2 regions of the Massilia sp. TWP1-3-3 genome follow, and region 1 is predicted to be linked to the other one. Evidence: predicted binding sites of a transcription regulator. Region 1 holds the regulator's gene; the other holds the start of a gene.

Region 1 (4,757 bases):
ACCCCGCGTACAGGGCGTCGGCCGCGCCGACCGTCAGTCCGGTCAGGCCCAGGTAGTTGCCCAGCTGGCCAGGCGCGCGCGACAAAAAGTAGCTGCCGCCCACGTCCGGAAACAAGCCGATGTTTACTTCCGGCATCGCCATCTTGGTCTTCTCGGTGACGATGCGGATACGGCAGTCGGGCCCGCCCTGCGCAATGCCCATCCCGCCGCCCATGACCACGCCGTCCATCAGCGCCACGTAGGGCTTGGGATAGAAATGGATCAGGTGATTGAGCGCGTATTCTTCGGTAAAAAAGTCTTCCAGCAAGGCACTGCCGCCCATCGGGCTCTTGCCGCCCACCTCATGGAAAAAACGGATGTCGCCGCCGGCGCACAGCGCCTTGGGGCTGCTGCTGCCAAGCACGACCGCATCGACGGCGTCATCCGCGCGCCAGGCCTGCAGCACCGCCGTCAAGTCGCGCACCATCTGCAGCGACAGCGAATTAAGCGCTTTGGGACGGTCGAGGGTGATGATGCCGGTACGGTTGGCAACGCGGGTCTGGACGTATTCGCTCATGGAAGGCTGACAATAAATGGATAGACCCATATTTTAGCCTCCGCAGATGCAAAAAGGGCGCCGCAGGCGCCCTCGTGTCAAGAATCCCGGGCCTTAGATGGCTTCAGGGAGTTCTTCTTCAGGCAGGTGCTTGATGGCCTGGTGATTATGGTCCTGGACCTTGTCCTTGTACTTCATGACTTGACGGTCGAGCTTGTCGATCAGGGTGTCGATAGCGGCGTACAGGTCATGCGACAGGCTTTCTACATACACGGTCTTGCCCGACAGGCGAAGGTTGATTTCAGCCTTTTGTCGTTTTTCTTTTTCAGTCAGGTTATCCACGGTGAGGATCACGGCAATATCAATCACGTGATCGAAATGGCGCTTGACGCGCTCGAGCTTGGTTTGTACGTATTCACGGATGGCTGGGGTCACTTCGAGATGATGTCCGCTAATTGTGAGATTCATACACACTCCTAATAATGGTGTCACTTTCCGTTCGTGCGCGGCGCGCAGAGGAACGGCATAAAAATGCCGATTACAGACACTTCCTGAGGCTGACGGGCGGGATTTTGAGCGCTTCGCGGTACTTGGCAACGGTGCGGCGAGCGATGACCATACCCTGTTCCCCCAGCATGTCCGCAATCTTACTATCGGATAATGGATTTTTAGGGTCTTCTGCTCCTGTCAATTGCACGATGAGTGCACGAATCGCCGTGGAAGATGCTTCTCCCCCCGCTTCGGTGGCGACATGGCTACCGAAAAAGTATTTCAACTCAAACATGCCATGCGGGGTCAGCATGAATTTCTGAGTTGTTACACGAGAAATAGTACTCTCGTGTAGACCAAGTGTATCAGCTATTTCGCGCAGCACAAGGGGACGCATGGCTACCGCGCCATGGCTGAAGAAATTGCGCTGGCGCTCAACAATAGCCTCGGAGACACGCAAGATGGTGTCGAAGCGCTGGCGCATGTTTTTGATCAGCCACTTCGCTTCCTGCAACTGGGCGCCCATCTGGCCTTCGCCCTTGCCCTGCTTGAGCAGGCTCGCGTACATATTGTTCACGCGCAGGCGCGGCATCACGTCGTTGTTGAGCGAGACCGACCAGCCGCCCTTGGCCTTGCGCACAATCACGTCCGGGACCACGAAGTCCGACACATCGGAGGCGAACACGGCGCCCGGGTGCGGATTGCAGCGGCGGATGATGGTCTGCGCCTCGCGCAAGTCTTCGTCGTCGCAGTCGAGCGCTTTTTTCAGCTTGTTGAATTCACGCTGGGCGAACCAGGTCAGGTGCTTTTCGACGATGGCCAGCGCCATGCGGCGCGTCACCAGCGGCACGCCGCGCATGGCGCGAATCTGCAGCGCCAGGCACTCGGACGCATTGCGCGCGCCCACGCCGACCGGATCAAAACTTTGCAGCAGCGACAGCGCGGTCTTGAATTCATCGAAATCGATCTCGAGTTCTTCGGGCATGCGCGCATGGATTTCTTCCAGCGTCTCGGTCAGGTAGCCGTTGTCGTCGAGCGCGTCGACGATCAGTTCGACCAGCGCGCGGTCGCGCACTTCGAGCACCAGCACGCGCATCTGTTCCATCAGATGCTCGCGCAGGGTGGTCGCGCTGCCCTCGAGCTGCGGGCGCGAATCTTCGTCGTCGCTGCTCTTGGCGCGGCCCAGGTCACCCCACTCGCCGTCGTTGTCGTTGTTGTTGTCGTTGTTGCTGGCAGCTTCCCCCTCGGGTGCATCGGCGCTTTGGCCTTCGGCCGGCGCCGGTGCATCCTGCGCGCCCGGTTCGGGCGGCGCCTCGGCCGGCGTGGCGCTGCTGCCGATGGCGCCGTCGGCCAGCAGGCGCACCGAATGGTCGAGCGGATCGTCAAGCCGTTCGAGCAGCGGATTGTCGGTCAGGAGCTGTTCGAGTTCCTGGTGCAGTTCGAGCGTGGACAACTGCAGCAGGCGGATCGACTGCTGCAGCTGCGGCGTGAGCGCAAGGTGCTGCGAGGTGCGTAGTTGCAGGGATTGTTTCATCGGTTTGACCTGCTTACATCCGGAAGTGCTCACCCAGATAAACGCGGCGTACCGATTCGTCTGCGATGATGTCGTCCGGACGGCCAGAGGCCAGCACCGCACCCTGGTTGATGATGTAGGCACGGTCGCAAATGCCGAGCGTTTCGCGCACATTGTGGTCGGTGATCAAAACGCCGATGTCGCGCTCCTTCAGGAACCGCACGATGCGCTGGATCTCGATCACGGCGATCGGATCGACCCCGGCGAACGGTTCGTCGAGCAGCACAAAGCGCGGATTGGTGGCCAGCGCACGCGCGATTTCCACGCGCCGCCGCTCGCCGCCCGACAGCGACATGGCCGGGTTCTCGCGCAGCTTTTCGATCTGCAGGTCATGCAGCAGCGTGTCGAGCCGCTCCTTGAGTTCTGGTTTGCTCAGGCGCTTGCCGTTGACCTTTTGCAGTTCCAGCACGGCGAGGATGTTTTCTTCGACCGTCAGGCGCCGAAACACCGACGCTTCCTGCGGCAGGTACGACAGGCCGAGCGCGGCGCGCCGGTGAATCGGCAGGCTGGAGATATCCACGCCGCTGATGTCGATCGAGCCGGCATCCGACGGCACCAGGCCCACGATCATGTAGAACGAGGTGGTCTTGCCGGCGCCGTTGGGCCCCAGCAGGCCGACTACCTCGCCGCATTCAACCTGCAGCGATACGTCGCGCACGACCAGTTTTTTGCCGTAGCTTTTCTGCAGGCCGCGCACGATCAGCGTGCTGCCACAAGCTTTCGGTTCGATCATGGCATGCCCGTCGGAGCTGGCGTGCCAGTCGGCCCCGTTGGCGCAGTTGGCGCGGTTGGCGCCGGCGCGGCGCGCGGCTTGCGCGGCGCGATGATCAGCTGGCCGCGGCCCTCGCCCGGCTTGCTCGCGCCGCTGGCGTCGTTACGGGCGGTGAATACCTCGCGCATGCTGTCGTACGAAATGAATTCGCTCTTGATTTCGTCGGTCATGGTGCTGCCCTCGATCTGGCGGATATGCGCGCTGCCGAACAGCTTGACGACGCCGCTGCGCTCGTCGTATTCGATGCGCTGCGCATTGCCTTCGACCCACAGCTCGGGGCCGCCGTCGCGCTTTTGGCGAAACGTCGCCATCTTGCCGGGCACGCCCGTGAGCGTCACCTGCATGTCTTCTTCGGGACTGGTCTTGATCACCGCTTTTTCAGCGCGCAGCACCAGCGTGCCCTTAGTGACGACGATGTTGCCGGTAACGATGGTGACCTGGGCGACTTCGTCCACCAGCAGCGTGCCGTAGTCGATTACCGCGCGCTTGCCGGCGTCGGCTTTCTCGGCCGAGGCGCCCAGCGCCACTAGGCCAAACACTGCAATTGCTATTATTTTTTTCATTTTCTACTGCCCTTGGGTGGAACGATGATCTGGCCACCGCCGGCAAACTGCACCTGGCGCGTGGCGTTGTTGGCCTTCATGCCGACGCCGGTAATGGTGTTGGCGCCCAGCGCCATGTCGACCCGCACGCGGGACTCCATGCGGTCTTCTTCCGGAAACACGGTCAGCGCTTCGGTGGTCATGTGCATCAGGCGCGCCATAGGCGAAGCGGGGCGAAAGACGTCGACCTTGCCCAACAGGTCGACCTGGTCGTCCGCATGCCGCAGGCGCGCTGTGTTGGCCTTGACGGTCATTGGACTCTGGCCGGGCGCCAGACTTTGCAGCATGGGCTGCTCGACGTCCGAGACGTCGCCCAGCGGACGGTGGGTCAGCTTGGCGCCGTAGAACAGGTAGCGCGGCTTGCCTTCGGGCGTCATGCGCACGAAACTGAATTTTTCAACGATGTAGTCAGGCTCGTTGCCGGCTGCGGCCGGATCGACCTGGCCGTCGCCGCGCTGCATCACCTGCACCAGCCAGAAGCTGCCCAAGGCGGAGAAGATGAGCGCCGTGATGGTCAGCAGCAGCGGCCAGCGATGGGCGGTGCGCTTATCCATGGCGGCCCCCGCCCCGCAGGCATGGGTCCCGCAGGCCTGATTCCTGATTCTTGCCTGTCACGCGAAATACGGCGCCAGCGCCGCCTCGTACGTGCCCTGCGCGCGCATCACCAGGTCGCACACTTCGCGCACGGCGCCGCGCCCGCCGCCGGCGCGCGTGACGTAATGGGCGCGGTGTTGCACCTCCGGGTGCCCGGTGGGCACAGTGACCGCAAAGCCGACCTGCAGCAGC
Region 2 (4,757 bases), on a different contig from region 1:
TCGGCAAAGGCAACATCCTCGGCGATAGCCGGGTCGAGGTGGTGGCACACCATCAGCATGTCGAGGTGCTCGTCGAGCGTATTGACGGTGAACGGGCGGGTGGGATTGGTCGACGATGGCAGCACGTTGGCCTGGCCTACCGCGGCGATGATGTCCGGCGCGTGTCCGCCGCCGGCACCTTCGGTATGGAAGGTGTGAATGGTGCGGTCCTTGAAGGCGGCCAGCGTGGTTTCCAGAAAACCGCCCTCGTTCAGGGTATCGGAATGCAGCGCCACCTGCACGTCCATGCGGTCGGCCACGGCCAGGCAATTGTCAATGGCGGCCGGGGTACTGCCCCAGTCCTCGTGCAATTTGAGGCCCACCGCACCGGCCAGCACCTGTTCTTCCAGCGGCGCCGGCAGGCTCACATTGCCCTTGCCCATGAAGCCCAGATTCATCGGAAACGCATCGGCAGCGGCCAGCATTGAATGCAGATGCCACGGCCCCGGCGTGCAGGTGGTGGCAGCTGTACCGGTGGCGGGGCCGGTGCCGCCGCCTATCATCGTGGTCACGCCGCTCATCAAGGCCTCCTCGATTTGCTGGGGGCAGATGAAGTGGATGTGCGTATCGACCCCGCCGGCGGTGACGATCTTGCCTTCGCCGGCGATGATCTCGGTCGCCCCGCCGATGGCCATCGTCACGCCTGGCTGGATGTCCGGATTGCCGGCCTTGCCGATGGCGGCGATCAGGCCGTTCTTGATGCCAATGTCGGCCTTGACGATACCCCAATGGTCGACGATGACGGCGTTGGTGATGACGGTGTCCATTACCAGCGCGTGCACGCGCTGCGACTGGCCCATGCCGTCGCGGATCACCTTGCCGCCGCCGAACTTGACCTCTTCGCCATACAAGGCGAAGTCCTTCTCGATTTCGATGAACAGCTCGGTGTCGGCCAGGCGGATGCGGTCCCCGGTGGTGGGGCCGTACATTTCGGCGTAGGCGCGGCGGGTAATGGACGGCATGTCAGTTCGCTCCCGCAGGCGGCAGCTCGCCCATCACCAGGCCGTTAAAGCCGAACACACGGCGCTCTCCGGCCAGCGCCACCAGTTCGACGGTGCGTTGCTGGCCCGGCTCGAAGCGCACAGCCGTGCCGGCCGCGATATTGAGGCGCATGCCAATGGCCGCGCTGCGCCCGAACTTGAGAGCCGTATTGACTTCGAAAAAATGAAAGTGCGAGCCGACCTGGATCGGGCGGTCGCCGCTGTTGGCAACGACCAGCGTCACGCATGCGCGATCGAGGTTGAAGGTGATATCGTCGTCCTCGAGCAAATATTCACCAGGGATCATGGCAACCTTCTACGGAATCGGATTGTGGACGGTCACAAGCTTGCTGCCGTCCGGGAAAGTGGCCTCGACCTGGATGTCGGGGATCATCTCGGCGATGCCTTCCATGACGTCGGCGCGGCTCAGGATGCGGGCGCCTTCGGACATCAGCTGCGCCACGCTCTTGCCCTCGCGCGCGCCCTCCATGATGGCCGCGCTGATCAGCGCCACCGCCTCCGGATAGTTCAGGCGCAGTCCGCGCGCCAGGCGCCTTTCGGCCAGCAGGCCGGCGGTAAAAATGAGCAGCTTGTCTTTTTCGCGGGGTGTCAGGTCCATGCGGCCTCCAATCAGGTATTCCAGATGCGCGGCACCGGCGCGGCGCAGCCGAGCAAGTAAGGGCGCAGCAATTGCCATACGCCGGTAACGACGCGGCGCGCCCGTTCGCTGTCGGCGCACAGCAGGCGCGCGACGAACACCGGTTTGATCTGCGTGACGGCAAGCGCCGGATCGAGCGCGCGCATGGCCGCCAGCAGCGGCGCCGGCACACCCGGCCCAACGCCGACCCCGATCAGCGTGGCGCAGACGGTCGCGCCATGCAGGCCGAACACGCTGTGCATGGCCGCACTGCCCCCTGTCAGCATACCCTGCTCCCACCACAGCAGCTTGCCCGCGCGCCGGATGCCGGTGCGCTGGGCGACGGCGCCGCTGTCAAAACGTTCGCCCGAGGCGCTGCGGCCAAAGCACAGGATCTCGGCCCCGATGTAGCGCGCGTCGGCCGCCAGTTCGACCTGGTGCGTCATGCGCACGTTGGCGTCATTGAAAAAGATGGCTTCCTGCGGCATCCACTCGACGCACGCCCCGGCGCCGGCGCTGATGTGCACGTCCTGCATCGACAGCTTGTCGTTGGCGCGGTACCACTTGGCGGCGCCCGGCGACGTCAGGAAGGCATGCGTGGCGGGGCCGGCGCCGACGTCGATCGCGAGGCGGTCGCCGCCGACCACGCCACCCGGCGGATGGATCACGATCGCGTGGCAGATGTGCGCGCCTTCGGGATAAAGCGGCTTCTGGACTCGCAGCGGTCCGCTGTGCGCGCGTTCGACCAAACGCGTGGTACCGGCATCGTCGGCGAAGCGCAGCCGCAGGCTGGCTTGCCAGGCGCTGGCGTCGACGGAGGATGGGTGGGTGGAGTCGGGCATATTTTCTACTTAGCAGGATGCATGCCAGCCCAATATCTGCAAGGACGCAAAAAAAGGGGCATCCGAACCCAACGGACACCCCTGACCCTTTCAGGACGCACCAGGGCCCCCACCCTGGCGCACCAGACAGCAACTACAGCAACTACAGCCACTACAGCAACTACAGCAACATCCAACACCGGATCGCACCGTGCCGGTGCACCGCCTGGCACACCATGCCCGTCGCAAGTGCAAGCTGGTCTTTTCGCCCTGCGGCTGAGCGTAAGATGATCGTAGTCCTGCCGTTTTTCCGGGTCAATGCGCTGTGCATGACGAGCGCAATTTGCCCGCTATCCTGTGCCGGTGCAGGCAGCCCCCGGCTGATCGCCGCAACTGGCGGCGCGTGGCTGCAACTGGCGCCGTTTTGCTGCCATTGGTCGCATCACCAACTTGCGGCGCCGGCTTTTCCCTACAGTGGCATGCATCGCAACCACACCACCGGAGACAACCATGCACACCCTGATCAAGACCGCCTTCCTCGTCACAAGCCTGGCCACCGGCCTCGCCGGCGCCGCCGATCTCACCATTCAGGTCGACGACGTCAAGGCCGCTACCGGCAGCGTGCTGGTCGCCGTTTTCAATTCGGAAGGCACCTTCCTCAAGGCTGCGGCCAAGTCCGGCGGCGCGCCCGCCACGCTGAACGGCACTACCGTCGTCATCGGGGATCTGCCGGAGGGCGACTATGCCTTCGCCGTCTACCACGACGCCAACGCGAATGGCAAGATGGACCGGAACCTGCTCGGCATCCCCACCGAAGACTACGGCTTCAGCAATAACGCGTTGGGAAAAATGGGGCCACCGAGCTATGCCAGCGCCCGATTCGTACTGCCCGCCGCCGGCGCCAGCCTGCGCGTGTCACTGAAATAAGGGGGAAAACAGCATGGACCGCCGCAAATTTCTCTCCTCCGGCGCCGCTTTCGGCGCTCTCGCCCTCACCTCCGGCGCCGCGCTGGCCGACGCCGCCACCTTCAAGCGCTTCCAGGCGGCGCTGCAGCGCGACCCGAGCCTGGTCGTGTATGCCGACACTGTCGGCGAAAAAGCCGGCGAGGCCAAAGTCACGGGCCGCCTTCCCGCCGACCTGAACGGCATTTTTTACCGCAACGGGCCCGGGCGCCTCGAACTGGGCGGCGAACGCTATCACCACCTGTTCGACGGCGACGGCTTCGCCCAGCGCTGGCAGATTGCCGACGGCAAGGTGAGCCACCGCGGCCGCTTCGTCGCCACGCAAAAATTCACCGAGGAGTCGGCGGCGGGCCAATTCCTGTACCCCACGTTCGGCACCCACATTGCGCGCCGCGGCATCAAGGACAACGACACCTTGAATGCGGCCAATACCAACCTGCTGCCGTTCCAGGGCCGCGTGTACGCGTTGTGGGAAGGCGGCTCGGCCACCGAGGTCGATCCGCTCACGCTGGCCACGGTGGGCCTCAAAACCTGGACCGACGAACTGAAGTCGATGCCGTTTTCGGCCCACCCCAAGCTCGATCCGGACGGCGGCATGTGGAACTTCGGCGCCCTGTCCGGCGCCGACAAGCTGGTGATCTACCGTATCGGCGCCAACGGCCAGATGCTGTCGCACGCCGTGATCGACGTGCCGCAACTGGCCATGGTGCACGACTTCGTGGTCAGCGCCAGGCACCTGATTTTCCTGGTGCCGCCGTACGACATGGTGGCGGCCGAGGACAAGAGCTTCGCCGAGCAGCATCACTGGGCCGGCAGCGGCGCCAGCGCGCGCCCGCTGCGTGCCATCGTCGTCTCCAAGGCGACGCTGAAGGTACGCCAGGTGTTCGAGCTGCCGCCGCTGATGGTTTTTCACTTCGGGAACGCCTGGGATGACGGCGCCGCAACCCGCTTTGACGTGGTGCTCCATGCCGGCGACGTGCTGGGCGACCTGGCGCGCCTGATGCAGGGCGAGCGCCAGAAGAACCGGGACCAGCGCAGCGATTGCGTGCACGTCACGCTCAATTACGCGACGGGCCAGGCGAGCATCGAACGCATGCTGGCGGCCAGCGAGTTCCCGCGCGTGATGCCGCACGTGGTCGCGCAGCGCCATCGCAGGCTGGCCCTGATCAGCAGCTCGCCGCGCAAGACCGACGTCAAATTCGATACCGTCAACTTGGTCGACACCGACAACGGCAAGGCAGATTCCCACCTTTTCGACGCCGGCTGGCAAGTCGAGGAACATGTGCTGGTCCCGCGCGCCAACGCCAGGTCCGAAAC

The links. The regulator sigma-54, encoded in region 1, starts transcription at its own class of promoters, with help from an activator protein. The targets are predictions, from matches to a motif close to TGGCANGNAANCTGCTTT.
Region 2: a site for sigma-54 is predicted at 2,508-2,525, ahead of ACP7D4_RS11185 (urease accessory protein UreD). Genes of this name have one in related genera too.

The regions. Positions count from the first base shown of each region.
Region 1 covers NZ_JAFCWX010000001.1:198,450-203,206, forward strand. Annotated here, with positions in the region: gene ACP7D4_RS00915 (enoyl-CoA hydratase/isomerase family protein) at 1-556, opposite strand, end outside; gene hpf (ribosome hibernation-promoting factor, HPF/YfiA family) at 650-1,003, opposite strand; gene ACP7D4_RS00925 (RNA polymerase factor sigma-54) at 1,074-2,558, opposite strand; gene lptB (LPS export ABC transporter ATP-binding protein) at 2,572-3,330, opposite strand; gene lptA (lipopolysaccharide transport periplasmic protein LptA) at 3,327-3,932, opposite strand; gene lptC (LPS export ABC transporter periplasmic protein LptC) at 3,929-4,525, opposite strand; gene ACP7D4_RS00945 (KdsC family phosphatase) at 4,583-4,757, opposite strand, start outside.
Region 2 covers NZ_JAFCWX010000009.1:112,130-116,886, reverse strand. Annotated here, with positions in the region: gene ureC (urease subunit alpha) at 1-1,001, opposite strand, end outside; gene ACP7D4_RS11195 (urease subunit beta) at 1,003-1,326, opposite strand; gene ureA (urease subunit gamma) at 1,336-1,638, opposite strand; gene ACP7D4_RS11185 (urease accessory protein UreD) at 1,650-2,498, opposite strand; gene ACP7D4_RS11180 (DUF2141 domain-containing protein) at 2,988-3,404, shown strand; gene ACP7D4_RS11175 (carotenoid oxygenase family protein) at 3,418-4,757, shown strand, end outside.